One region of the Streptomyces sp. NPDC001852 genome, then DNA from elsewhere that is predicted to be linked to it. Evidence: predicted binding sites of a transcription regulator. Region 1 holds the regulator's gene; the other holds the start of a gene.

Region 1 (11,752 bases):
GCCACCTCCCAGTCGGGGCGCTGCCTGCACAACGAGCTGTACTGGCGCGGCGCCGACTGGTGGGGGGCCGGTCCAGGGGCGCACTCGCACGTCGGCGGGGTGCGCTGGTGGAACGTCAAGCATCCGGGGGCGTACGCGGCGGCGCTCGCTTCCGGGCGGTCGCCGGGGGCGGGCCGGGAGCTGCTGTCCGACGAGGACCGGCGGGTGGAGCGGATCCTGCTGGAACTGCGGCTGCGGGAGGGGGTGCCGCTGTCGCTGCTGAAGGAGGAGGGGCTGGCGGCGTCCCGGCGGGCGCTGGCTGAGGGGCTGCTGGAGAGCGGTCCGTACGAGGAGGGGCGGGCGGTGCTGACGTTGCGTGGCCGCTTGTTGGCGGATGCGGTGGTCAGGGACCTGGTGGATTGATCACTCGGGCGGGTGAATCACGGCCGGACGCCGGTTCGGCCCCTAACCTGGTTCGTAGGCTGCCGCTGACAGCATGCGGCGAATGTAGAGGCCACGGAGATGACCGCTGTGGACGAACGTGGAGTCGCAGAGTTCTTCGAGGGTTTTGAGCCGCCTGACGGGCTCAAAGCGGAGCTTCTGCGGGGGGAAATCGTGATGATGGCCAGCCCTGATCTGGTGCACAACCTGATCGTGTTGCTGACGGAGCGGCAGATTCCGTTGGATCGCTGGTATCCGCTCCAGACCCAGGATGTGGACCTCGTCGACGAGGCGAGTGAGCCGGTTCCGGACCTCGTAGTCGTGGCGCGTGACGTCCTGCCCGATTCGGGGCGTCTGCTGCCGTGCCAACTGATCACGATGGTTGTTGAGGTCGTTTCCAAGAACAGCGTGCACCGCGACTACGCCGTCAAGCGTTCGATCTATGCCGCAGGCAACGTGCCCGCCTATCTCGTCATCGATCCGATCATGGCGCAGTGCGTTCTGTTCACAAAGCCCGAGGGAAAGGGCGAGGACGCCAACTACCGGGCGCAGTACATCGAGAAGTTCGGCCGGCCGCTGATGCTGGATGTCCTGGGTGTCGAGCTGAAAACCACCGAGTTCGGAACCTTCCCCAACGTCAGGCCCCACCGCTACCCGTGACGAAGTCGATCAGCTCCTCCACCCGCCCCAGCAGCTCCGGCTCCAGGTCCTTGTAGGACCCCACCCGCTTCAGGATCGCCTGCCACACCGCCCCGGTGTTCTCCGACGGCCAGCCCAGCGCCCGGCACACCCCCGTCTTCCAGTCCTGCCCGCGCGGCACCTTCGGCCAGGACTCGATCCCCAGCGACGACGGCTTCACGGCCTCCCAGATGTCGATGTACGGGTGGCCGACCACCAGCGCGTGCTCGCTGGTCACCGACTGCGCGATCCGCCACTCCTTCGTGCCCGGCACCAGGTGGTCCACCAGGACACCCAGGCGGGCGTCCGGGCCCGGTGCGAAGGAGGCGACGATCGCCGGCAGGTCGTCCACGCCCTCCAGGTACTCCACCACCACGCCCTCGATGCGCAGGTCGTCGCCCCACACCTTCTCGACCAGTTCGGCGTCGTGCCGGCCCTCGACGTAGATGCGGCCGGCGCGGGCCACGCGGGCGCGGGTGCCGGGGACGGCGACGGAACCGGAGGCCGTACGGGTGGGTCGTACCGGACCGGAGGACGACGGGCGTACGAGCGTCACCACCCGCCCCTCCAGCAGAAAGCCCCGTGGCTCCAGCGGGAACACCCGGTGCTTGCCGAACCGGTCCTCCAGGGTCACCGTGCCCGCCTCGCAGCGGATCACCGCCCCGCAGAACCCGGTGCCGGGCTCCTCCACCACCAGGCCCGGCTCCGCCGGTACCTCCGGCGCGGGCTGCTGCTTCTTCCACGGCGGGGTCAGGTCGGCGGAGTACTGGCGCATTCGAGTGACGATAGGAGAAGCCGCGGACCTGCGCCTACGACACGCCGAAGCGAGCCGCCAGCTCGTCGCGCTGCCGTCGTACGAACGCCGCGTCCACCACCGCTCCGTGACCGGGCACGTACAGTGCGTCCTCGCCGCCCAGGGAGAGAAGCCGGTCCAGGGCGTCCGGCCAGCGGGAGGGCAGCGCGTCCGGACCGGCCTGTGGCTCGCCGGACTCCTCGACCAGGTCTCCGCAGAAGACCACCTCCGGAGAGCCGGGGACCAGCACCGCGAGGTCGTGGGCCGTGTGACCCGGACCCACGTTCGCCAGCAGCGCCTGGCGGCCGCCCCCGAGGTCCAGCGTCCACTCGCCGGAGACCGGATGGCCGGGCGTCACCAGCGCGTCCACCGCCTCGTCGGCGTCGGCGACCGGCAGACCGTTCCTGACCGCGTCCATGTGCAGCTCGTGGCGTTCATGGGCGAACACCACGTCGACGCCCACCGCCCCGTACACCTGCGCTCCCGCGAAGGCCGCCGCCCCGAAGACGTGGTCGAAGTGGGGATGGGTCAGCGCGAGATGGGTCACACGGCCGTCGGCGAGTTCCTCGGCCTGTCCCCGCAGCCGCGCGCCTTCGGCCACGCTCGAGCCGGCGTCCACCATCAGTGCCGTACCCTCGCCGAGGACCAGTCCGGCCGTGCAGTCCCAGCCGGGCAGCCGGCACCGGCCGACCCCCGCGGCCAACCGCTCCCACCCCAGCTCTTCCCAAGTCACCGTCATACCGCGACGCTAGCCGCATGAGCCGCCGGGACGGCACCGACCTTGCCCCGGGCGTACCCGACAGCCGTACACTGGGCCCGGGAACGCTGGCACTCGCATGCGAAGAGTGCCAGGCGGACGGACCGCAGGACCGAGTGGAACCGAGGGGACGACGTGCTGGAGGTGCGCGCGGATGCTGAGTGAACGCAGGCTGCAGGTACTGCGCGCCATCGTCCAGGACTACGTCGGCACCGAGGAGCCGGTCGGGTCGAAGGCCCTCACAGAGCGGCACAACCTGGGCGTGTCCCCGGCGACGGTCCGCAACGACATGGCGGCCCTGGAGGACGAGGGGTTCATCGCTCAGCCGCACACCAGCGCCGGGCGCATCCCCACCGACAAGGGCTACCGGCTGTTCGTGGACAAGCTGGCGGGCGTCAAGCCGATGACCGCGCCCGAGCGGCGGGCGATCCAGAACTTCCTGGAGGGCGCCGTCGACCTCGACGACGTCGTGGCCCGTACGGTACGGCTGCTCGCGCAGCTCACCCGCCAGGTCGCCGTCGTGCAGTACCCGTCCCTGACCCGGTCCACCGTGCGGCACGTGGAGCTGCTCTCGCTCGCCCCCGCGCGCGTGATGCTCGTGCTGATCACGGACACCGGCCGGGTCGAGCAGCGGATGGTCGACTGCCCGGCGCCCTTCGGCGAGACCTCCCTCGCCGATCTGCGCGCCCGGCTGAACAGCCGGGTCGCGGGCCGCCGGTTCACGGACGTGCCGAAGCTGGTCGAGGACCTGCCGGAGGCTTTCGACCCCGAGGACCGCGGTACGGTCTCGACGGTGCTCTCCACCCTCCTGGAGACGCTCGTCGAGGAGAACGAGGAGCGGCTGATGATCGGCGGCACCGCCAATCTCACCCGCTTCGGACATGACTTCCCCCTCACGATCCGGCCCGTCCTGGAGGCCCTGGAGGAGCATGTCGTGCTCCTCAAGCTCCTCGGCGAGGCGAAGGATCCGGGCGTGATGGTGCGCATCGGGCACGAGAACGCCCACGAGGGACTCAACTCCACCTCCGTGGTGTCGGTCGGCTACGGTTCGGGCGGCGAGGCGGTTGCCAAGCTCGGCGTGGTCGGACCGACCCGCATGGACTATCCGGGAACGATGGGAGCGGTACGCGCAGTGGCACGGTACGTCGGACAGATCCTGGCGGAGTCGTAAGTGGCCACGGACTACTACGCCGTTCTCGGCGTGCGCCGCGACGCGTCGCAGGATGAGATCAAGAAGGCGTTCCGTCGGCTCGCGCGCGAGCTGCACCCGGACGTCAACCCCGATCCGAAGACCCAGGAGCGGTTCAAGGAGATCAACGCCGCTTACGAGGTGCTGTCGGACCCGCAGAAGAAGCAGGTCTACGACCTCGGCGGCGACCCGCTCTCGCAGTCCGGCGGCGCGGGCGCGGGCGGCTTCGGGGCCGGTGGCTTCGGCAACTTCTCCGACATCATGGACGCGTTCTTCGGTACGGCGTCGCAGCGCGGGCCGCGCTCGCGCACCCGGCGCGGCCAGGACGCGATGATCCGCATCGAGGTCGAGCTGGACGAGGCGGCCTTCGGGACCACCAAGGACATCCAGGTCGACACCGCGGTCGTCTGCAACACCTGCAACGGCGAGGGCGCGGCGCCCGGCACGACCGCCCAGACGTGTGACATGTGCCGTGGCCGCGGTGAGGTCTCGCAGGTCACCCGGTCCTTCCTGGGCCAGGTCATGACCTCGCGTCCCTGCCCGCAGTGCCAGGGCTTCGGCACCGTGGTGCCGACCCCGTGCCCGGAGTGCGCCGGAGACGGCCGGGTCCGCTCGCGGCGCACCCTGACCGTGAAGATCCCGGCCGGCGTCGACAACGGCACGCGGATCCAGCTCGCCGGTGAGGGCGAGGTCGGGCCCGGCGGCGGTCCGGCCGGTGACCTGTACGTCGAGATCCACGAGCTGCCGCACCCGACGTTCCAGCGGCGCGGTGACGACCTGCACTGCACGGTGACGATCCCGATGACGGCGGCGGCGCTCGGCACCAAGGTGCCGCTGGAGACGCTGGACGGCATGGAGGAGGTCGACATCCGGCCCGGCACCCAGTCCGGCCAGTCGATCCCGCTGCACAACCGGGGCGTCACGCATCTGCGCGGCGGCGGCCGGGGTGACCTGATCGTGCACGTCGAGGTGCAGACCCCGACCAAGCTCGATCCCGAGCAGGAGCGCCTGCTGCGCGAGCTGGCCAAGCTGCGCGGCGAGGAGCGGCCGCAGGGACAGTTCCAGCCGGGTCAGCAGGGGTTGTTCTCACGGTTGAAGGACGCCTTCAACGGTCGCTGAGATGGTGGGTACGGGGTGCTTCGGCACCCCGTATGCCATTGGTTTATGCCATGGGGCGCCCGGATTCGGACTTGTTCAAGGGACGTGACAACATGCGGTCATGTCCTCCGCACTGACCGATCTCTTCCCCCACCCGATCGTGCAGGCCCCCATGGCGGGCGGTGTCTCCGTGCCGCAGCTCGCCGCCGCCGTCTCCGAGGCCGGTGGCCTCGGGTTTCTCGCCGCCGGGTACAAGACGGCCGACGGCATGTACCAGGAGATCAAGCAGCTGCGGGGGCTCACGAGCCGCCCGTTCGGCGTGAACGTCTTCATGCCGCAGCAGGAGCACGCCGAGTCGGGCGCCGTCGAGGTCTACGCCCACCAGCTGGCAGGTGAGGCCGCCTGGTACGAGACCGAGCTGGGCGACCCGGACAGCGGCCGGGACGACGGCTACGACGCCAAGCTCGCCGTACTCCTCGACAACCCGGTACCGGTGGTCTCCTTCCACTTCGGGGTGCCGAGCCGGGACGTGTTCGACGCCCTCCGCCGTGCCGGAACCTTCACCCTGGTCACCGCCACCACCGCCGAGGAGGCCCGCGCGGTCGAGCGGGCGGGCGCGGACGCGGTGATCGCACAGGGCGTGGAGGCCGGCGGCCACCAGGGCACCCACCGGGACCTCCCCGAGAACGACGGCTCCGGCATCGGGCTGCTCTCTCTGGTCGCGCAGATCCGGGAGGCCGTGCGCATCCCGGTCGTAGCCGCCGGCGGCATCATGCGCGGCAGCCAGGTCGCCGCCGCGCTCGCGGCCGGCGCGAGCGCGGCCCAGCTGGGCACCGCCTTCCTCGCCACCCCGGAGTCCGGCGCCCAGCCCGTGCACAAGCAGGCGCTGACCAACCCCCTGTTCGTGCGTACCGAGTTGACCCGCGCGTTCTCCGGCCGCCCGGCGCGCGGACTGGTCAACCGCTTCCTGCGCGAGCACGGCCCGTACGCCCCCGCCGCCTACCCGGAGATCCACCACCTCACCTCGCCGCTGCGCAAGGCCGCCGCCAAGGCCGGGGACGCGCAGGGCATGGCGCTGTGGGCGGGCCAGGGCCACCGGCTGGCCCGCGAGCTGCCCGCCGGGGAGCTCGTGGAGGTGCTGGCCGCCGAACTCGACGCCGCCCGGACAGCGTTGTCGGCCAAGGGGGGCCTGCGATGACCGCGCCGGTGTTCGTCGTGGACTCGCTGGAGGGTGTGGGTCCCGGCTCGGTCGTCGACGTCACGGGCCCCGAGGGGCGGCACGCGGTCTCCGTACGGCGGCTGCAGCCCGGAGAGCACGTGGTGCTGACGGACGGCAAGGGGCGCGGGGCCGCCGGGGCCGTGGTCGGTGTGTCGGGCAAGGACCACTTGGTCGTGGAGCCCTTCGAGTTCCCGGTGGAGCCGGAGCCCAGCCCCCGTATCACCGTGGTTCAGGCCCTCCCGAAGGGCGACCGGGGCGAACTCGCCGTGGAGACGATGACGGAGACCGGAGTCGACGCGGTCGTCCCCTGGCAGGCCGCCCGGTGCATCACCCAGTGGAAGGGCGAGAGGGGTCAGAAGGCCCTCGCCAAGTGGCGGGCCACCGCGCGCGAGGCCGGCAAGCAGTCCCGCCGGCTGCGCTTCCCGGAGGTCGCGGACGCGGCAACCACCAAGCAGGTTGCCGCACTTCTCGCCAAAGCCGACTTCGCCGCCGTGCTCCACTCCGACTTCGAGCACGAGAGCGGGCGGCTGGCGACCGCCGAACTGCCCACCGAGGGCGAGATCGTGCTGGTCGTCGGCCCCGAAGGAGGGGTCGCCCGGGACGAGTTGGCGCTCTTCGAGGAGGCGGGTGCGAAGGCGTACGTACTCGGCCCTACCGTGTTGCGTACATCAACCGCCGGCACCGCCGCGGTGGCCCTGCTGCTGGGCCGCACCGGCCGCTGGTCCTGACACCTGGGGGACACCGTGGAACTCGCCCAAGTCCGGCTCCTGGTCACCGACTTCGCCGCCTGCTACCGCTTCTACGCCGACGTCCTCGGCCTCAAGCCGCAGTCCGGGGCGACCGGGGGCCCGTACGAGAAGTTCAGCCCGCACACCGGTTCCGCGGGGATCGCGCTGCAGGACCGGGCGATGATGGCGGAGGTGCTGGAGGAGCTGGGGGACACGGCCACCGGTCACCGTTCGCTGGTGGTGCTGCGCGTCGACGACCTGGACGCCTACGTGTCGGAGATCGTCGCCCGGGGCGCGGTCCTGGTGCACGGCCCGGCCCCCATGACCGACCGCATGCGAGTCGCCCACCTCAAGGACCCGGAGGGCAACCTGGTCGAACTCCAGCAGTGGCTGCTGTTGCGGGGGTAGCTCCGCTGGTTCGGCCGAGGGCGCGATCGGACGTGCCGGGCATGTGTCGTCCGGCGTCTGCGGGTCCGTCGTGGTTGCCCGCGCAGTTCCCCGCGCCCCTTCGGGGCGCTGCCCTGCTCCCGGACGAGTGAGTGGCCGTATGCGGCCTTCCCCGGTGCCCGCGTCGGTGGCACGCTGCCCTGCATGGGGGCTTTGAGAGGGAATCGGCGTGGAGTGCGGGTGGTTGCCGCGGCCGGAATGGTCGTGGGAGCCGGTGCGGTCGTGGTCGCGTGCCGGCCCGCCGACCTCAGTCCCGCCACCGTCGCCTACACCACCGCCACCACCGCCAAGGCCAGGCTCGAGCAGCAGCACATCGAGGTCAGCTGGCTCACCTGTACCGGCAATGACGGGGGCGGTTCGACGGGTAGGTCGCCCTCGCCCGGCGCGAGCACCGTCGTGTCCGTCGACTGCCGGGGTGAGACCAAGGACGGGCGGAAGATCACCGTCACCGGGAAGGTGACCAAGGCCGTCGACGGGGCGTGTGTGCGGGGGGACCTGACCGCCGAGGTCGGCGGCAGGCAGGTGTTCCACGTCAGCGGGCTCGGGGACTGCGGCGCCACGACCGGGCCGACGTACAGGCCGCCCACCCCTCGGCCGGGGGGCGGGAAGCCCACCGTGACCGTCACCGTCACCCGCACCGTCTGGTGCAAGGGCGACCCCACCTGCTGGCCCGCCGGGGGCAAGTGATCGGAACGCAAGCGGGACACACCGGTCACTGCGTACAGTGACGGGGTGACTCAGGGTGCCGCCTATCTCCGATACCCCCATGTGCACGGCGACTTGGTGACCTTCGTCGCCGAGGACGACGTATGGCTCGTGCCCCTCGCCGGCGGCAGGGCCTGGCGGGTCAGCGCCGACAACGTGCCGGTGACCTCGCCCCGGATGTCTCCGGACGGACGGCACCTCGCGTGGACCTCCACCCGTGACGGCGCGCCCGAGGTGCATGTCGCCCCCGTCGACGGCGGCCCCGCCGACCGGCTGACCTACTGGGGCAACCGTCGTACCGAGGTGCTCGGCTGGACCGCCGACGGGCGGGTGCTCGCGCTCGGTGCGCAGGGCCGGGCCAGCTTCCGGCACACCTGGGCGTACGCCGTCCCGCTGGACGGCGGCCCCGCCGAGACCCTGCCGTACGGCCCGGTCGGCGACGTGGCCTTCGGCCCCGCCACCGTGCTGCTGTCCGCACCGATGGGCCGCGAGGCCGCGCACTGGAAACGCTACCGGGGCGGCACGGCGGGCAAGTTGTGGATCGACCGGGAGGGCGACGGGGAGTTCGTCCGGCTGCACGAGGACGTCGACGGGAACATCGAGCGGCCGGTGTGGGCGGGGGACCGGATCGCCTTCCTCAGCGACCACGAGGGCACCGGCGCCCTGTACTCCTCCCTCGCCGACGGCTCCGACCTGCGTCGGCACACCCCGCTCGACGGGTTCTACGCCCGGCACGCCTCGGGTGACGGCGCCCGGGTCGTCTACAGCTCGGCCGGTGAACTGTGGCTGCTGGACGACCTGGAGGGCGCCGAGCCGCGTCGGCTGGACGTGCGGCTCGGCGGGCCCCGGATCGATCTGCGGCCCCGGCCGGTGAACGCCGGTCGCTGGTTCGGCGAGGCGTCCCCCGACCACACCGCGCGCGGCAGCGCGGTCTGCGTGCGCGGCGGGATCCACTGGGTCACCCACCGCTCCGGGCCCGCCCGCGCCCTCGCCGCCGGCTCCGGGGTCCGCGCCCGGATGCCGCGCGCCTTCCGCGCCGAGGGCGAGGAATGGGTGGTGTGGGTGACGGACGCCGAGGGCGACGACGCCCTGGAGTTCGCCCCCGCGACCGGGACGGTACCGGGCGCCCCGCCCCGCCGCCTCGCCGCCGGACAGCTCGGCCGGGTCCTGGAGCTGGCCATGGCCCCCGACGGCAGCCGGGCCGCCGTGGCCGCGCACGACGGACGGCTGCTGCTCGTCGAACGCGAGACCGGAGAGGTCCGCGAGGTCGACCGCAGCGACGACGGCGAGGTCTCCGGGCTCGCCTTCTCACCCGACTCCGCCTGGCTCGCCTGGGCCCACCCCGGCCCCCGCCCGCTCTCCCAGCTGCGCATCGCCCACACCACCGACCTGTCGGTCACCGAGGCGACCCCGCTCCGCTTCCAGGACTACGCCCCCGCCTTCACCCTCGACGGCAAACACCTCGCCTTCCTCTCCAACCGCGCCTTCGACCCGGTCTACGACGAGCACGTCTTCGACCTCGCCTTCGTGGTCGGCGCCCGCCCGCACCTGATCACCCTCGCCGCCACCACCCCCTCGCCCTTCGGCCCGCAACGCCACGGCCGCCCCTTCGAGACCCCGGACAGGGACGAGACCCCCGACAGCGAGGGCACCCCCGCCACCCGCATCGACCCCGAGGGCCTCGCCGACCGGATCGTCCCCTTCCCGGTCGAGGCCGGCCGCTACTCCACCCTGCGCGCCGCCAAGGACGGCGTGCTCTGGCTGCGCCACCCCGTGCACGGCGTCCTCGGCGCCGCCCGCGCCCACCCCGAGGACCCCGACCCGCACACCGAGCTGGAGCGCTACGACCTCGCCCAGCGGCGCCTGGAGCACCTGGCCTCCGACGCCGACCACTTCGAGGTCAGCGGCGACGGCAAACGCGTGCTGCTGTGGAGCGACGGCCGGCTCCGGGTCGTCCCCAGCGACCGCCGTACCGGCACCGAGGACGACGGCGACACCAGCGTCACCGTCGACCTCGGCCGCGTCCGGCAGACCCTCGACCCGGCCGCCGAGTGGCGGCAGATGTACGACGAGACCGGCCGCCTGATGCGCGACCACTTCTGGCGCCCCGACCTCGGCGGCGTCGACTGGACCGGCGTCCTCGCCCGCTACCGCCCCCTCCTGGCCCGCCTCGCCACCCACAGCGACCTGGTCGACCTGCTCTGGGAGCTGCACGGCGAACTGGGCACCTCGCACGCCTACGTCATCCCCTCCGGCGGCCGTGGCGGCGGCCCCCGGCACGGTCTGCTCGGCGCCGACATCTCCCGCCACCCGGACGGCAGTTGGCGCATCGACCGGATCCTGCCCTCCGAGACCTCCGACCCGGACGCCCGCTCCCCGCTCGCCGCGCCGGGTGTCGCCGTCCGCCCGGGAGACGCGGTCATCGCCGTCTCCGGCCACCCGGTCGACCCGGTGACGGGACCGGGTCCGCTGCTCGTCGGCACGGCGGGCCACCCGGTGGAGCTGACCGTCTCCCCGGCGGGCGGCGGCGAACCCCGGCACACGGTCGTCGTCCCCGTGGCCGACGAGGAACCCCTGCGCTACCACGCCTGGGTGGCGGACCGCCGCGCCCACGTCCACGCCGCCTCCGCAGGCCGCCTCGGCTACCTCCACGTCCCCGACATGCAGGCCCCCGGCTGGGCCCAGATCCACCGGGACCTGCGCGTGGAGGTGGCCCGCGAAGGACTCGTGGTCGACGTCCGCGAGAACCGCGGCGGCCACACCTCCCAACTGGTCGTGGAGAAGCTGGCCCGCCGCATCATCGGCTGGGACCTCCCGCGCGGCATGCGCCCCACCAGCTACCCCCTCGACGCCCCGCGCGGCCCGGTCGTCGCCGTCGCCAACGAGTTCTCCGGCTCCGACGGCGACATCGTCAACGCGGCGATCAAGGCCCTCGGCATCGGCCCGGTCGTCGGCACCCGCACCTGGGGCGGCGTCATCGGCATCGACAGCCGCTACCACCTGGTCGACGGCACCCTGATCACCCAGCCGAAGTACGCGATGTGGCTGGAGGGGGTGGGCTGGGACGTGGAGAACCACGGGGTGGACCCGGATGTGGAGGTCGTACAGCGTCCCCAGGACTGGGCAGCGGGTCGCGACACCCAGTTGGACGAGGCGATCCGGCTCGCGCTGGAGGCACTGGAGGAACGGCCCGCGAAAACCCCGCCGGGAATGCCGGCCTGATACGACTACGATGCACCGGTATTGATCACCAGCGTGAGGAGGCACACGCATGGCCGGAGAAGCGCAGGACGACTGCCTGTTCTGCAAGATCGTCGCGGGGAGCATCCCGGCGACGATCGTCCGCGAGACAGACACCACCGTCGCCTTCCGGGACATAAACCCCCAGGCCCCCACCCACATCCTGGTGATCCCCAAGGCCCACTACAAGAACGCGGCCGTCCTCGGTGCCGAAGCACCGCAACTCGCCGCCGACGTCCTCGCCGAGACCCAGGCCGTGGCCGACGAGGAGAAGCTCGACAGCTACCGCATCGTCTTCAACACCGGCAGCGGCGCGGGCCAGACCGTGTGGCACGCCCACGCGCACGTCCTCGGCGGCCGTGGCATGCAGTGGCCCCCCGGGTGACCCACCGTGTCCGTACGTGAATTGGTGGTCCTCGGCACCGCCAGCCAGGTCCCGACCCGGCACCGCAACCACAACGGCTATCTGCTGAGGTGG
Region 2 (11,752 bases), on a different contig from region 1:
CCCGACCTGGCCCAGATCGGCGCCTACGCCGACTACGCGGCCGCAGGCAAGCTCTACCCGGCCTCCGACCTGCTCTCCATCCCCACCCAGGCCGACTTCCTCTCCCAGCTCTCCGAGGCCGGGCAGTGGAACCACACGCAGTACGGCATCCCCTTCGCCGCCTCCACGCGCGTGCTCTTCTACAACAAGACCCTGTTCGCCAAGGCCGGCATCAACCCGCCCACCACCTGGGACGAGCTGGCCGCCGACGCCAAGGCGCTCAAGGACAAGGGCGTCAAGTACCCCTTCGCGCTGCCGCTCGGCCCCGAGGAGGCCCAGGCCGAGACCATGCAGTGGCTGCTCAGCGGCAGCAGCGCGGGCAACGGCGGCACCGGCTACACCGACGACGTCGGCACCTACACCATCGACTCCGCGCAGAACGTCCAGACCTTCAGCTGGCTCAAGAACGACCTGGTCGACAAGGGCCTGACCGGTCCGGTCGCGCCCGGCAGCCTCAACCGCGCGACCGCCTTCGCCGCCTTCGCCGACGGCCAGGTCGGCATGCTCAACGGACATCCCACGCTGATCCAGCAGGCCGAGAAGAAGGGCGTGAAGTTCGGCATGGTGCCGATGCCGGGGCCCACCGGCCGGGCCAGGGCCTCCATGGGCGTCGCCGACTGGATGATGGCCTTCAAGCAGAACGGGCACCGCGACCAGATCGGCGGTTTCCTCAACTTCGTCTACAGCGAGAAGAACGTCCTCGACTTCTCCCGCGAATACGGCCTGCTGCCGGTCACCGGCTCCGCCTCCAACGCCATGAGCGCGTCGGACTCCACCCCCGACAAGGCCCTGCACCCCTTCCTCGACGAGCTGCCCACCTCCGAGCTGTACCCCGTCGGCAAGACCTCCTGGGCGACGGTCAGCGCCGCCGTGAAGCAGAACATCGGCCAGGCCCTCGCCCCCGGCGGCGACCCCGCCGGCGTCCTGACCCGACTCCAGGCGACGGCGACGGCGGCGGACAGCAGCGCCAGGAACTGACCACCGCCGACCGCCGGCTGTCAGTGCCCGGCGCTACCGTGACTCCCATGGAACTCGCCCCCCGCGAACAGGCCATCCTCGCGCTGGAGCGCCGCGGCTTCCCCGGCCCCGGCGCCAAGGAACGAGCGATACGCGAGGAACTGGGCCTGTCCCCGGTCCGCTACTACCAGCTCCTGAACGCCCTGCTGGACGACGAGCGCGCACTGTCCTCGGACCCGGTGACGGTGAACCGCCTGCGGAGGGTACGGGACTCCCGGCGGACGGAGCGCTGAACCGGCTGCGGGGGCAGGGTGCCCCTGCAGCCGGCCGAGTCGGGTGGGCGCGTGGGAAACGGGGGCCGGGGGCGGAGCCCCCTTCGGGGTCTGGGGCGGAGCCCCAGGCGTGACGGCGGCCCGCGCTGGATAGTGTCGCGGTATGGACCCTCTGCCGACCCCGCAGACCCAGCCCGGCCGGGACGGACTCGCCGCATTCCTGGCGAAGCCGACCGCGGCGCTTGTCGGCCTGGACTTCGACGGCACCCTCGCCCCCATCGTCGCCGACCCCGAGCAGGCCCGCGCCCACCCCGACGCCGTACCGGCCCTGTCCGCACTCGCCCCGAAGGTCGCCTCCGTCGCCGTGATCACCGGCCGCCCCGCCGGGGTCGCGGTCCGCTACGGCGGCTTCGCCGGCGTCCCCGGCCTGGAGCACCTGACCGTCCTCGGCCACTACGGCGCCGAACGCTGGGACGCGGCCACCGGCACCGTCACCGCCCCGGCCCCGCACCCCGGCGTCGCGGCGGTCCGCGCCGAGCTGCCGGGCGTACTGGACCGCGCCGGCGCCTGGCACGGCACCTGGATCGAGGAGAAGGGCCGGGCCGTCGCGGTGCACACCCGCCGCGCCGACGACCCGCAGGCCGCGTTCGAGGCCCTGCGCGGCCCCCTCACCGACCTCGCCGCCCGCCACGGCCTGGTCGTCGAACCGGGCCGCCTGGTCCTGGAGCTGCGCCCACCCGGCATGGACAAGGGCGTGGCGCTCGCCGACCACGTCCGCAGGACCGGCGCCGAGTCCGTCCTCTACGCCGGTGACGACCTCGGCGACCTCCCCGCCTTCGCCGCCGTCGACGAACTCCGTTCCGACGGCGTCCCCGGCCTCCTGGTCTGCAGCGGCAGCACCGAGGTCACCGAACTGGCGGAACGCGCGGACATCGTGGTCGACGGCCCCGCCGGGGTCGTCCGCCTGCTGCGGACCCTCGCCGCTCAGCTGGACTGAAGGTCCCTGAGCGCCTGCAGCTGATCCAGGAACCACTGGGCCGGGGGAAGCGCGGTGGCCGCCGCCGCCAGCCTCTTGGTGCGGTCCGCCCGCTCCTCCGGTGGCAGGGACAGCGCCTCGTGCAGGGCGCGCGCGGTCTCCAGCACGTCGTAGGGGTTCACCACGAACGCGTGGGCGCGCAGTTCCTCGTACGCCCCGGCCTCCCGGGACAACACCAGCGCACAGCCCCGGTCGGAGACGACCGGCACCTCCTTGGCGACCAGGTTCATGCCGTCCCGGATGGGGTTGACCAGCGCCACGTCGGCGAGCCGGTACGCGGCCAGCGAGCGCGCGAAGTCGTCCTTGACGTGCAGCACGACCGGGGTCCACCCGGCCGTGCCGAAGGCCGAGTTGATCTCCTCGGCGACCCGCTCCACCGCGGCCGTGTAGTCCCGGTACACGGCGAGGTCCTGCCGCGACGGATACGCGAACGCGAGATGCACCACCCGCTCCCGCCACTCGGGGTGCTCCTCCAGCAGCTGCCGGTACGCCAGCAGGCCGCGCACGATGTTCTTGGACAGCTCCGTGCGGTCGACGCGGACGACGGTCCGGCGGCCCTCGCCGATCTCCTCGCGCAGCGCCGCCATCCGCTCGTCCACGTCCGGCTCGTGGGCCCGCTTGCGCAGGAAGTCCCCGTCCGCGCCGAGCCCGTGCACCCCGATCGCCGTACCCGGGAGACTGCCGGGACCCAGGACCGCCGTACAGCACGCGGTGAACGCGTCCGCCCACCGCCGGGTCAGGAACGCCGCCCGGTCCGCGCCGAGGATGCCGTTCAGCAGGGCGGCCGCGATGTCGTCGGGCAGCAGACGGAAGTACTCCGGCGGCGCCCAGGGCGTGTGCGAGAAGTGGCCGATCCGCAGGTCGGGGCGGAGCTCCCGGAGCATCCCGGGCACCAGGCACAGGTGGTAGTCCTGGACCAGTACCGCCGCCCCCTCGGCCGCCTCCTCGGCCAGCGCCTCGGCGAACGCCCGGTTGTAGGCCTCGTAGGCCGCCCACTGCCGCCGGAACCCCGCGTCGAAGACCGGCTCGAGCGGGGTCTGGTAGAGCATGTGGTGGACGAACCAGAGCACCGAGTTGGCGATGCCGTTGTAGGCGTCCGAGTGGACCTGCGCTTCGATGTCCAGCATCCGCACCCGCTGCCCGCCGGCGTCCTCGCCCGGCAGCAGCCCGCCGCCGGCCCGCCGTACGGCCTCCCGGTCCCCGTCGCCGAGCGCCGCGCACACCCACAGGGAGTCCGCGTCCGGCCCGATGGCCGACAGCCCGGAGACCAGCCCGCCGCCGCCCCGCCTGGCGTGCAGCGAGCCGCTGTCGTCCACCGTGTACGAAACCGGGCCGCGGTTGGACGCGACCAGCACCTGAGCTCTCTCGGCAGCACCCTGCGTGGAAGCCATGGTCCTCAACCTAGCCCGGCCCGGAAACGCTCAAACGTACGGCCGCGACATGGGCCGGCAGCCGTATACGAACTCAGGCCACCCTGCGCTCGGCGTACTCCGTGATCTCCACCATCGGCGGTCGTTCCTCGGTGTCCACCGAGTAGGTGCGCGGCTCGAAACCGTCCTCGCCGCGCTCGAACTGGGTGAGGGAGGGGCGGATCAGATGGCCGCGGGCCAGCCGCAGCTGGGCCGTGCGGTAGATCGCGGCGGCCATCCGGCCGAGCGCCTGCCCGTCCTGGTGGCGGTGCTTGCGCACGCCCACGTCCACCTGCCCCAGCGCGTCCAGTCCCACCAGGTGCAGGGCGTCCACCAGCATGCCCAGCTCCACGCCGTACCCGACGGGGAAGGGGAGCTGTTCCAGCAGGCTGCGCCGGGCCGCGTACTCGCCGCCCAGCGGCTGCACGAATCCGGCCAGCTGCGGCCAGTGCATGTTCAGCAGCGGGCGGGCCATCAACTCGGTCACCCGGCCGCCCTGGCCGGCGGACCCGGCGAGCGGACGGTCGTACATCGCCTTGACCAGGTCCACGCCCGGCTCGGTGAGCAGCGGGCCGACGATCCCTGCAACGAAGTCGGAGGAGAACTCCCTCAGGTCCGCGTCGATGAAACAGACGATGTCCCCGGTGGTGACCAGGAGCGAGCGCCACAGCACCTCACCCTTTCCGGGGACGGCGGGGATGCGGGGCAGGATCTCGTCCCGGTGAACGACCCGCGCGCCCGCGGCGGCGGCGACCTCGGAGGTGCGGTCGGTGGAGCCGGAGTCGACCACCACGATCTCGTCGACGAGCGGAACCTGCTCCACGAGGTCGTGGCGGATGACCGCGACGATGTCGCCGACCGTCTCCTCCTCGTTGAGCGCGGGCAGCACGACGGAGACCGACTGGCCCGTGCGCTGCTTGGCCGCCAGGATCTTGTGCAGCGGGCGATCGGCCACGGACCAGGAGCGGATGGCCAGCCAGCGCTCGACTTCTTCCAGCACAGTCAGCGGCTCCTCACGTGTCTCGCGGTTCGGACGACTATCTCAACTGTCCAGGCCTTCGGTTACAGTCTTGAACAACGCCGATGACCATCGCATGTCGGGGGTCAGCACGCGTTCACAACCGCATACCGCTCATCCAGAGGGGCAGAGGGACACGGCCCGATGAAGCCCCGGCAACCCTCCAGTCGGTACTCGTGGATCAATGATCGCTCGCGAGGCTCCCGGCTAGGGAAGGTGCCAAATCCGTCTCACGGCGAGATGCGTCGTGAGGAAGATGAGGAGAAAGGGCCTCGCCTCCATGGCTGTGCAGACAGTTGCAAGCTCCACCGACTCCACCGTCGACCTCGGCCCGGCCGCGGCCCTGAGCTGTCGTGAGTGCGGGCACCGCGTTCCGCTCGGCCCGGTGTTCGCCTGCGAGGAGTGTTTCGGCCCGCTGGAGATCGCCTACGACTTCTCCGCCTACGACACCGAAGAGCTGCGCCGCCGTATCGAGGCAGGCCCCGCGAACATCTGGCGGTACGCGCCGCTGCTGCCGGTCCCGGCCGACGTGGCCGACAAGCCGAACCTGAACCCGGGCTGGACCGCGCTGGTCAAGGCCGACAACCTCGCCGGCGAACTCGGTGTCACCGGCGGCCTGTTCGTCAAGGACGACTCCGGCAACCCGACGCACTCCTTCAAGGACCGCGTGGTCGCCCAGGCCCTGGAGGCCGCCCGCGCCTTCGGGTTCACGACCCTGTCCTGCTCCTCCACCGGCAACCTGGCCGGTGCGGTGGGCGCCGCGGCGGCCCGCGCCGGCTTCCGCTCCTGCGTCTTCATCCCGCACGACCTGGAGCAGGGCAAGATCGTCATGGCCGCGATCTACGGCGGCGACCTCGTCGGCATCGAGGGCAACTACGACGACGTGAACCGTTTCTGCTCCGAGCTGATCGGCGACCCGGCCGGCGAGGGCTGGGGCTTCGTCAACGTCAACCTGCGGCCGTACTACGCGGAGGGCTCCAAGACCCTGGCGTACGAGATCTGCGAGCAGCTCGGCTGGCGGCTCCCGGACCAGATCGTGGTCCCGATCGCCTCGGGCTCGCAGCTCACGAAGATCGACAAGGGTCTGCAGGAGCTGATCAGGCTCGGTCTCGTCGAGGACAGGCCGTACAAGATCTTCGGTGCGCAGGCCGAGGGCTGCTCGCCGGTGTCCACCGCCTTCAAGGCCGGGCACGACGTGGTCCGGCCCCAGAAGCCGAACACCATCGCCAAGTCCCTCGCCATCGGCAACCCGGCCGACGGACCGTACGTCCTGGACATCGCGCGCCGCACCGGCGGTGCCGTGGAGGACGTGACGGACGAGGAGGTCGTCGACGCCATCAAGCTGCTGGCCCGCACCGAGGGCATCTTCGCGGAGACGGCGGGCGGCGTGACCGTCGGCGTCACCCGCAAGCTGCTCAAGGACGGCGTCCTGGACCCGACGAAGACCACGGTGGTCCTCAACACCGGCGACGGCCTGAAGACGCTGGACGCGGTGGCCGGTACGGGGCTCACCGCCACCATCCGCCCGAACCTGGACTCCTTCCGAGAGGCTGGCCTCGCATGAGCGTGACCGTTCGCATCCCCACCATCCTGCGCACCTACACCGGCGGTCAGGCCGAGGTCAGCGCCGAGGGCGCGACCCTCGCCGAGGTCATCGCCGACCTGGAGAAGAACCACACCGGGATCGCCGCGCGCGTCCTGGACGACCAGGGCAAGCTGCGCCGGTTCGTCAACGTCTACGTCAACGACGACGACGTCCGCTTCGAGCAGGGCCTTGAGACCGCCACCCCGGACGGCGCCGGCGTCTCCATCATTCCGGCCGTCGCCGGCGGCTGATCGTTACCTTGGGTAACTTCGGTTACGCATTGTTCATCGAATTGCCTCCTCCGTGAGAGAAGCGGAGGAGGCAATTCTGTGTGATTGAGCGCGGTAGAGTTGGGGAACGCGCTCACGGGCCGACCGGTCGAGGGCCCGGTATTCATGCCGGACGCCCGACAAGAAGCAGCCAAAGTCGACGGGTTTTATGCGGCTTTTGTGAGGTTTGAGGGGCCCGACTTGCCCTGAAGTCGGGTGATTTCTCACCACATTCCGGACCGTTCCCGTCCAGAATTCTCGTCCGATTGACCTGTTGCAGACGGCAGTTGGACAGATACATTCAGCCGCGGTCGACGCGTTCCGGCGCACGCCCCCGACCAATGGGGGGTGAGGTCTGACCCGGATCCGCGAAGTGTGGATCTGTGCAAGGGCCAGTAATAGGGGAGTTAGGCATGGCTCAGGGCACCGTCAAGTGGTTCAACGCGGAGAAGGGGTACGGCTTCATCGCGGTCGACGGTGGTGCGGATGTTTTCGTCCACTACAGCGCGATCCAGATGGACGGTTACCGCACCCTGGAAGAGGGGCAGCGGGTCGACTTCGAGATCTCGCAGGGCCAGAAGGGCCCGCAGGCGGACATGGTCCGGCTGGCGACCAGCTGAAGCACGCGTCGACTGAACAGCGACGTTCTACTGTTTCTTCGAAGGGCCCGCACCCCGCTCGGGGTGCGGGCCCTTCGCCATGCCCGGGGTGCCCGTGTTCGCGGGCGGCTGACGGGGGTGCCGTACACCCCCGGGCGCTTGCACTCGACCATGCCGAGTGCTAATCATTGGCGTTAGCACTCTGAAGGTGAGAGTGACAGTGAAGGACCGGGTCGGTGAGGCCCGCAGGCCAAGTGGGGCAAGGAACCACGAGGCCGGCGAGCCGTCCGTCGCGGGCGCGGGCGCGGTCCGAAGGAATCACCCCCAGTCCTGGAGGGACCACTTCACATGGCCAAGATCATCGCGTTCGACGAGGAGGCGCGGCGCGGCCTCGAGCGCGGCATGAACCAGCTCGCGGACGCCGTCAAGGTGACGCTCGGCCCCAAGGGTCGCAACGTCGTCCTCGAGAAGAAGTGGGGCGCCCCCACGATCACCAACGATGGTGTCTCCATCGCCAAGGAGATCGAGCTCGAGGACCCGTACGAGAAGATCGGCGCCGAGCTGGTCAAGGAAGTCGCCAAGAAGACGGACGACGTCGCCGGCGACGGTACGACCACCGCGACCGTGCTCGCCCAGGCCCTGGTCAAGGAGGGCCTGCGCAACGTAGCCGCGGGTGCCAACCCGATGGCTCTCAAGCGCGGCATCGAGAAGGCCGTCGAGGCCGTCTCCGCCGCTCTCCTCGAGCAGGCGAAGGACGTCGAGACCAAGGAGCAGATCGCCTCCACCGCGTCCATCTCCGCCGCCGACACCCAGATCGGCGAGCTGATCGCCGAGGCCATGGACAAGGTCGGCAAGGAAGGCGTCATCACCGTCGAGGAGAGCAACACCTTCGGCCTCGAGCTCGAGCTCACCGAGGGCATGCGCTTCGACAAGGGCTACATCTCCGCCTACTTCGCGACCGACATGGAGCGCATGGAGGCGTCGCTCGAGGACCCGTACATCCTCATCGCCAACTCCAAGATCGGCTCCGTCAAGGACCTGCTCCCGCTCCTGGAGAAGGTCATGCAGTCGGGCAAGCCGCTGCTGATCATCGCCGAGGACGTCGAGGGCGAGGCCCTGTCGACCCTGGTCGTCAACAAGATCCGCGGCACCTTCAAGTCCGTCGCCGTCAAGGCCCCGGGCTTCGGTGACCGCCGCAAGGCCATGCTCGGCGACATCGCCATCCTCACGGGCGGCGAGGTCATCTCCGAGGAGGTCGGCCTCAAGCTGGAGAACGCGACCCTGGACCTCCTGGGCCGCGCCCGCAAGGTCGTCATCACCAAGGACGAGACCACTATCGTCGACGGCGCCGGCTCCTCCGAGCAGGTCAACGGCCGCGTCAACCAGATCCGCGCCGAGATCGAGAACAGCGACTCGGACTACGACCGCGAGAAGCTGCAGGAGCGCCTGGCGAAGCTCGCCGGCGGTGTCGCGGTCATCAAGGCCGGTGCCGCCACCGAGGTGGAGCTCAAGGAGCGCAAGCACCGCATCGAGGACGCCGTCCGCAACGCGAAGGCCGCCGTCGAGGAGGGCATCGTCGCCGGTGGTGGCGTGGCCCTGCTGCAGGCCTCCCAGGTCTTCGAGAAGCTGGAGCTCGAGGGTGACGAGGCGACCGGCGCCAACGCCGTGCGCATCGCGCTCGAGGCCCCGCTGAAGCAGATCGCCGTCAACGCCGGCCTCGAGGGCGGCGTCGTGGTGGAGAAGGTGCGCAACCTGACCCCGGGCCACGGCCTGAACGCCGCGACCGGCGAGTACGTCGACCTGGTCGCCGAGGGCATCATCGACCCGGCGAAGGTGACCCGTTCCGCCCTGCAGAACGCCGCCTCCATCGCCGCGCTGTTCCTCACCACCGAGGCCGTCATCGCCGACAAGCCGGAGAAGGCCGCCGCGCCGGCCGGCGGCGGCATGCCGGGCGGTGACATGGACTTCTGATCGACCTGAGGGTTGATCGCCTGTCCTTCGTACCGAGGGCGGTGCTCCCAGCTTCTGGCTGGGGGTGCCGCCCTCGGGCGTTTGTCGAGGTCAGTCGGCGTAGTCCTTGAGTTCCTCGGTGCCCAGGCGCGCCGCGCCTAGGCCTTCGGCGTGACCGCCGACAGCGTGTCGCCCGGGGTCAGTCTGTTGTAGAGCCAGACGGCGTCCTTGGGGTCGAGGCCGATCCAGCTGCCGGTTCGGGCGCTGCAGGCGAGGGAGCCGACGTAGATGCTGTTCCGGTTGGTGTCGCGGAGTTCGACCGCGTACGGTTCCGCCACCTTGCAGGAGGCCTCAGGGAGTTGATCGACGGAGCCCCGGCCGAGGTCGAGTTTCGCGACGACGGTCAGCGGGCCGGCGGCGACGAGGGTCGGAAAACCCGAGGTGATGGGCATGACCCGGCCGTCGATCGTCAGGGTCTGCTTGCCCAGGTTCACCGTTCCGGCGATCGCGATCCCCGTCGGGGTCGCAGTCGGGGGAGGGCCGGGAAAAGAGGAGGAGGGGGAGGGGGAAGCGGAGGGGGAGGGGGACGGGAGGCGGGGAGCGGTGGCGGCCGGGGGCTGACGGTGTTCCGGAGTGCCACCCGTCTTCAGGGACACGGCGAATGCCGCCAGGGCGAGGGCCGTGGCGCCCGCGCCGAGGGCAAGCGTCGTGCGACGGCGGCGGCTCCGGCGGACGGCGCGGCGGCGGATCCCGGCAGCGGAGACGGGTGGCTGGGTCTCGTTCGCCATGGCCAACTCGTGGAGTGCGGTGGCCAGTTCATGCGCGGTGAGGTCATCCGACACGGCGGCCCTCCTTCCGTACCGGCTCCTCGGCCTCGTCCGTGCCCAGTTGCTTCGCCAGTGCCGCCCGGCCCCGGGACAGCCGGGCCTTGACCGTGCCCACGGGCGCGCCGGTCTCGGAGGCTACCTGCTCGACACTCAGGTCGCACAGATGGTGCAGGACGATCGCCAGCCGCTGCGCCGGGGGAAGCGCGCGCAACGCGGCCACCAGCGCGGTGTGTTCGGGGCCGGGGCCGGGGGTCGACTCGGGCGGCGTGTGCCGCCGTACCAGTTCCAGCCAGCGCCTGGCGCGCCGCCAGCGGCTGACCGCCAGCCGTACGGCGACCGTGCGGATCCAGGCCTCCGGGGCGCTGTCGGCCAGGAAGGACTTCCGCCGGTCCCAGGCGCGTACGAACGCCTCCTGCACCACGTCCTGGGCCTCGCCGTGGTCTCCGGTGAAGGCGTAGAGCTGCCCGGTCAGGCGGGGGAACGCGGCCGCGTAGAAAGCGTCGAACTCGTCCTCGGTCATGCCCTCCGCGTCTTTCGTTTCCGGTGCAACCCGCCTGCCCCGCCCGTGCGTACAGGTCCCGTGGGCCGCGTGTGCGGCGTACATCGAAACACATGTGACCCAAGGAGAAGACGATGCGGACGGGTGCCCGGATCCATCACGACTTCGCCGCCTACGCGCGCGCCTGCTGGCCCCGGCTCCTTCTCACCGCGTTGAAGCTCACCGGAGATCTGGCCGAGGCGGACGATCTGGCGAGGAGGACGCTGGCACGGGTGTACGCGCGCTGGCGCCGCGTTCCGCGCAACGACGTGGACTTCCACGTACGGCGTCACCTCGTGCGGAGCTGGTTGCGGCGGCCGTGGCCGCTCGGGCGGCGCGCCGACCGGCAACGGGCCGTGCTGGTGCTGCGGTACGGCGAGGGGCTGCCGGACGCGCAGATCGGTCAGTTGCTCGGCATCTCCACGGGCGCGGTGCGCCACGTCGCCAGGCGTGGGGTGAAGGCGGCCGGGGGTGACGAACAGCGGCTGCGCGCGGCCTGCGCCGCAGCGGCCGGTGACGTGGTTCCCGGCCCGGTTCCGCTGGCGGCGGTGACCGTGCGGGGGCGGGCGTTGCGACGGCGCCGGGCCGCGGTGGCCGCCGCCGGCTGTGCGGCGGTGCTGGCGGCCGGGGGTTTCGTCGCCGCCGGCCTGGTCGGCGGGGCCGGCAGCGGTTCGTCGTCCGGTACGGTGGCCGGCCGCGACGCGGGTTCCGTACGGATCGTGGCGCCGGGGGAACGGGTGCAGGCGGCGCCCGGTGTGGAGATGTGGCTGACCGCGGACGGCAGCCACTGGTCGACGCCGGAACAGGCCAACCAGTTCCGCGGGTTGGACACCTGCCCACGCCACCAGCCGGGGGTGTCCGTGCAGGCGGAGCCGGTGAAGGGCGGGTACTTCCTGTCCGGGCTGTACTACGGCGTCACCGGGGACCCGGGACGTGTCGAGCTGGGCACCGGCCACGGCCAGGTCGCCGCCAACGTGCTCACCCTGGCGGGCAGCCCCGGCTGGGGCGTCTGGTACGCGAGCACGCCGCTGTCCGCGCGGGACACCAAGACGCTCATCGTCGAGGGCGTCGGCGGCGTCGGCGGCGTCGGCGGTGACGGCGGTGACGGCGTCAGGGTGTACGACGCCGCGGGCGCCGTCGAGGCCCGGCTGCGGAGCGGGGGGTGGCGGGCATGACCCCGGAGCTCAAGAAGGAGCCCAAGAAGGAGCCCAAGAACCCCGTTTCGCCCGCGAGTTCGCGGCGCGTTCCGCTCC

What was found. The regulator HrcA, encoded in region 1, represses chaperone genes, less so after heat shock. The targets are predictions, from matches to a motif close to TTNGCACTCNGNNNNNCNGAGTGCNAA.
Region 2: a site for HrcA is predicted at 7,343-7,369, ahead of groL (chaperonin GroEL). Genes of this name have one in related genera too.

The regions. Positions count from the first base shown of each region.
Region 1 is NZ_JBIATN010000010.1:40,075-51,826, forward strand. Features, by position in the region: gene hemW (radical SAM family heme chaperone HemW) at 1-402, shown strand, start outside; gene ACFYZB_RS18700 (Uma2 family endonuclease) at 502-1,080, shown strand; gene ACFYZB_RS18705 (DUF3097 domain-containing protein) at 1,058-1,873, opposite strand; gene ACFYZB_RS18710 (MBL fold metallo-hydrolase) at 1,908-2,630, opposite strand; gene hrcA (heat-inducible transcriptional repressor HrcA) at 2,803-3,819, shown strand; gene dnaJ (molecular chaperone DnaJ) at 3,820-4,956, shown strand; gene ACFYZB_RS18725 (nitronate monooxygenase) at 5,057-6,133, shown strand; gene ACFYZB_RS18730 (16S rRNA (uracil(1498)-N(3))-methyltransferase) at 6,130-6,882, shown strand; gene ACFYZB_RS18735 (VOC family protein) at 6,898-7,290, shown strand; gene ACFYZB_RS18740 (hypothetical protein) at 7,510-8,016, shown strand; gene ACFYZB_RS18745 (S41 family peptidase) at 8,110-11,256, shown strand; gene ACFYZB_RS18750 (histidine triad nucleotide-binding protein) at 11,306-11,659, shown strand; gene ACFYZB_RS18755 (ribonuclease Z) at 11,666-11,752, shown strand, end outside.
Region 2 is NZ_JBIATN010000003.1:394,903-406,654, reverse strand. Features, by position in the region: gene ACFYZB_RS07220 (extracellular solute-binding protein) at 1-1,017, shown strand, start outside; gene ACFYZB_RS07215 (DUF3263 domain-containing protein) at 1,065-1,289, shown strand; gene otsB (trehalose-phosphatase) at 1,432-2,265, shown strand; gene ACFYZB_RS07205 (trehalose-6-phosphate synthase) at 2,253-3,695, opposite strand; gene ACFYZB_RS07200 (glucosyl-3-phosphoglycerate synthase) at 3,769-4,713, opposite strand; SAM riboswitch class I at 4,843-4,994, shown strand; gene thrC (threonine synthase) at 5,012-6,295, shown strand; gene ACFYZB_RS07190 (MoaD/ThiS family protein) at 6,292-6,567, shown strand; gene ACFYZB_RS07185 (cold-shock protein) at 6,999-7,205, shown strand; gene groL (chaperonin GroEL) at 7,533-9,155, shown strand; gene ACFYZB_RS07175 (hypothetical protein) at 9,293-9,976, opposite strand; gene ACFYZB_RS07170 (SigE family RNA polymerase sigma factor) at 9,966-10,481, opposite strand; gene ACFYZB_RS07165 (sigma factor-like helix-turn-helix DNA-binding protein) at 10,595-11,674, shown strand; gene ACFYZB_RS07160 (transglycosylase domain-containing protein) at 11,671-11,752, shown strand, end outside.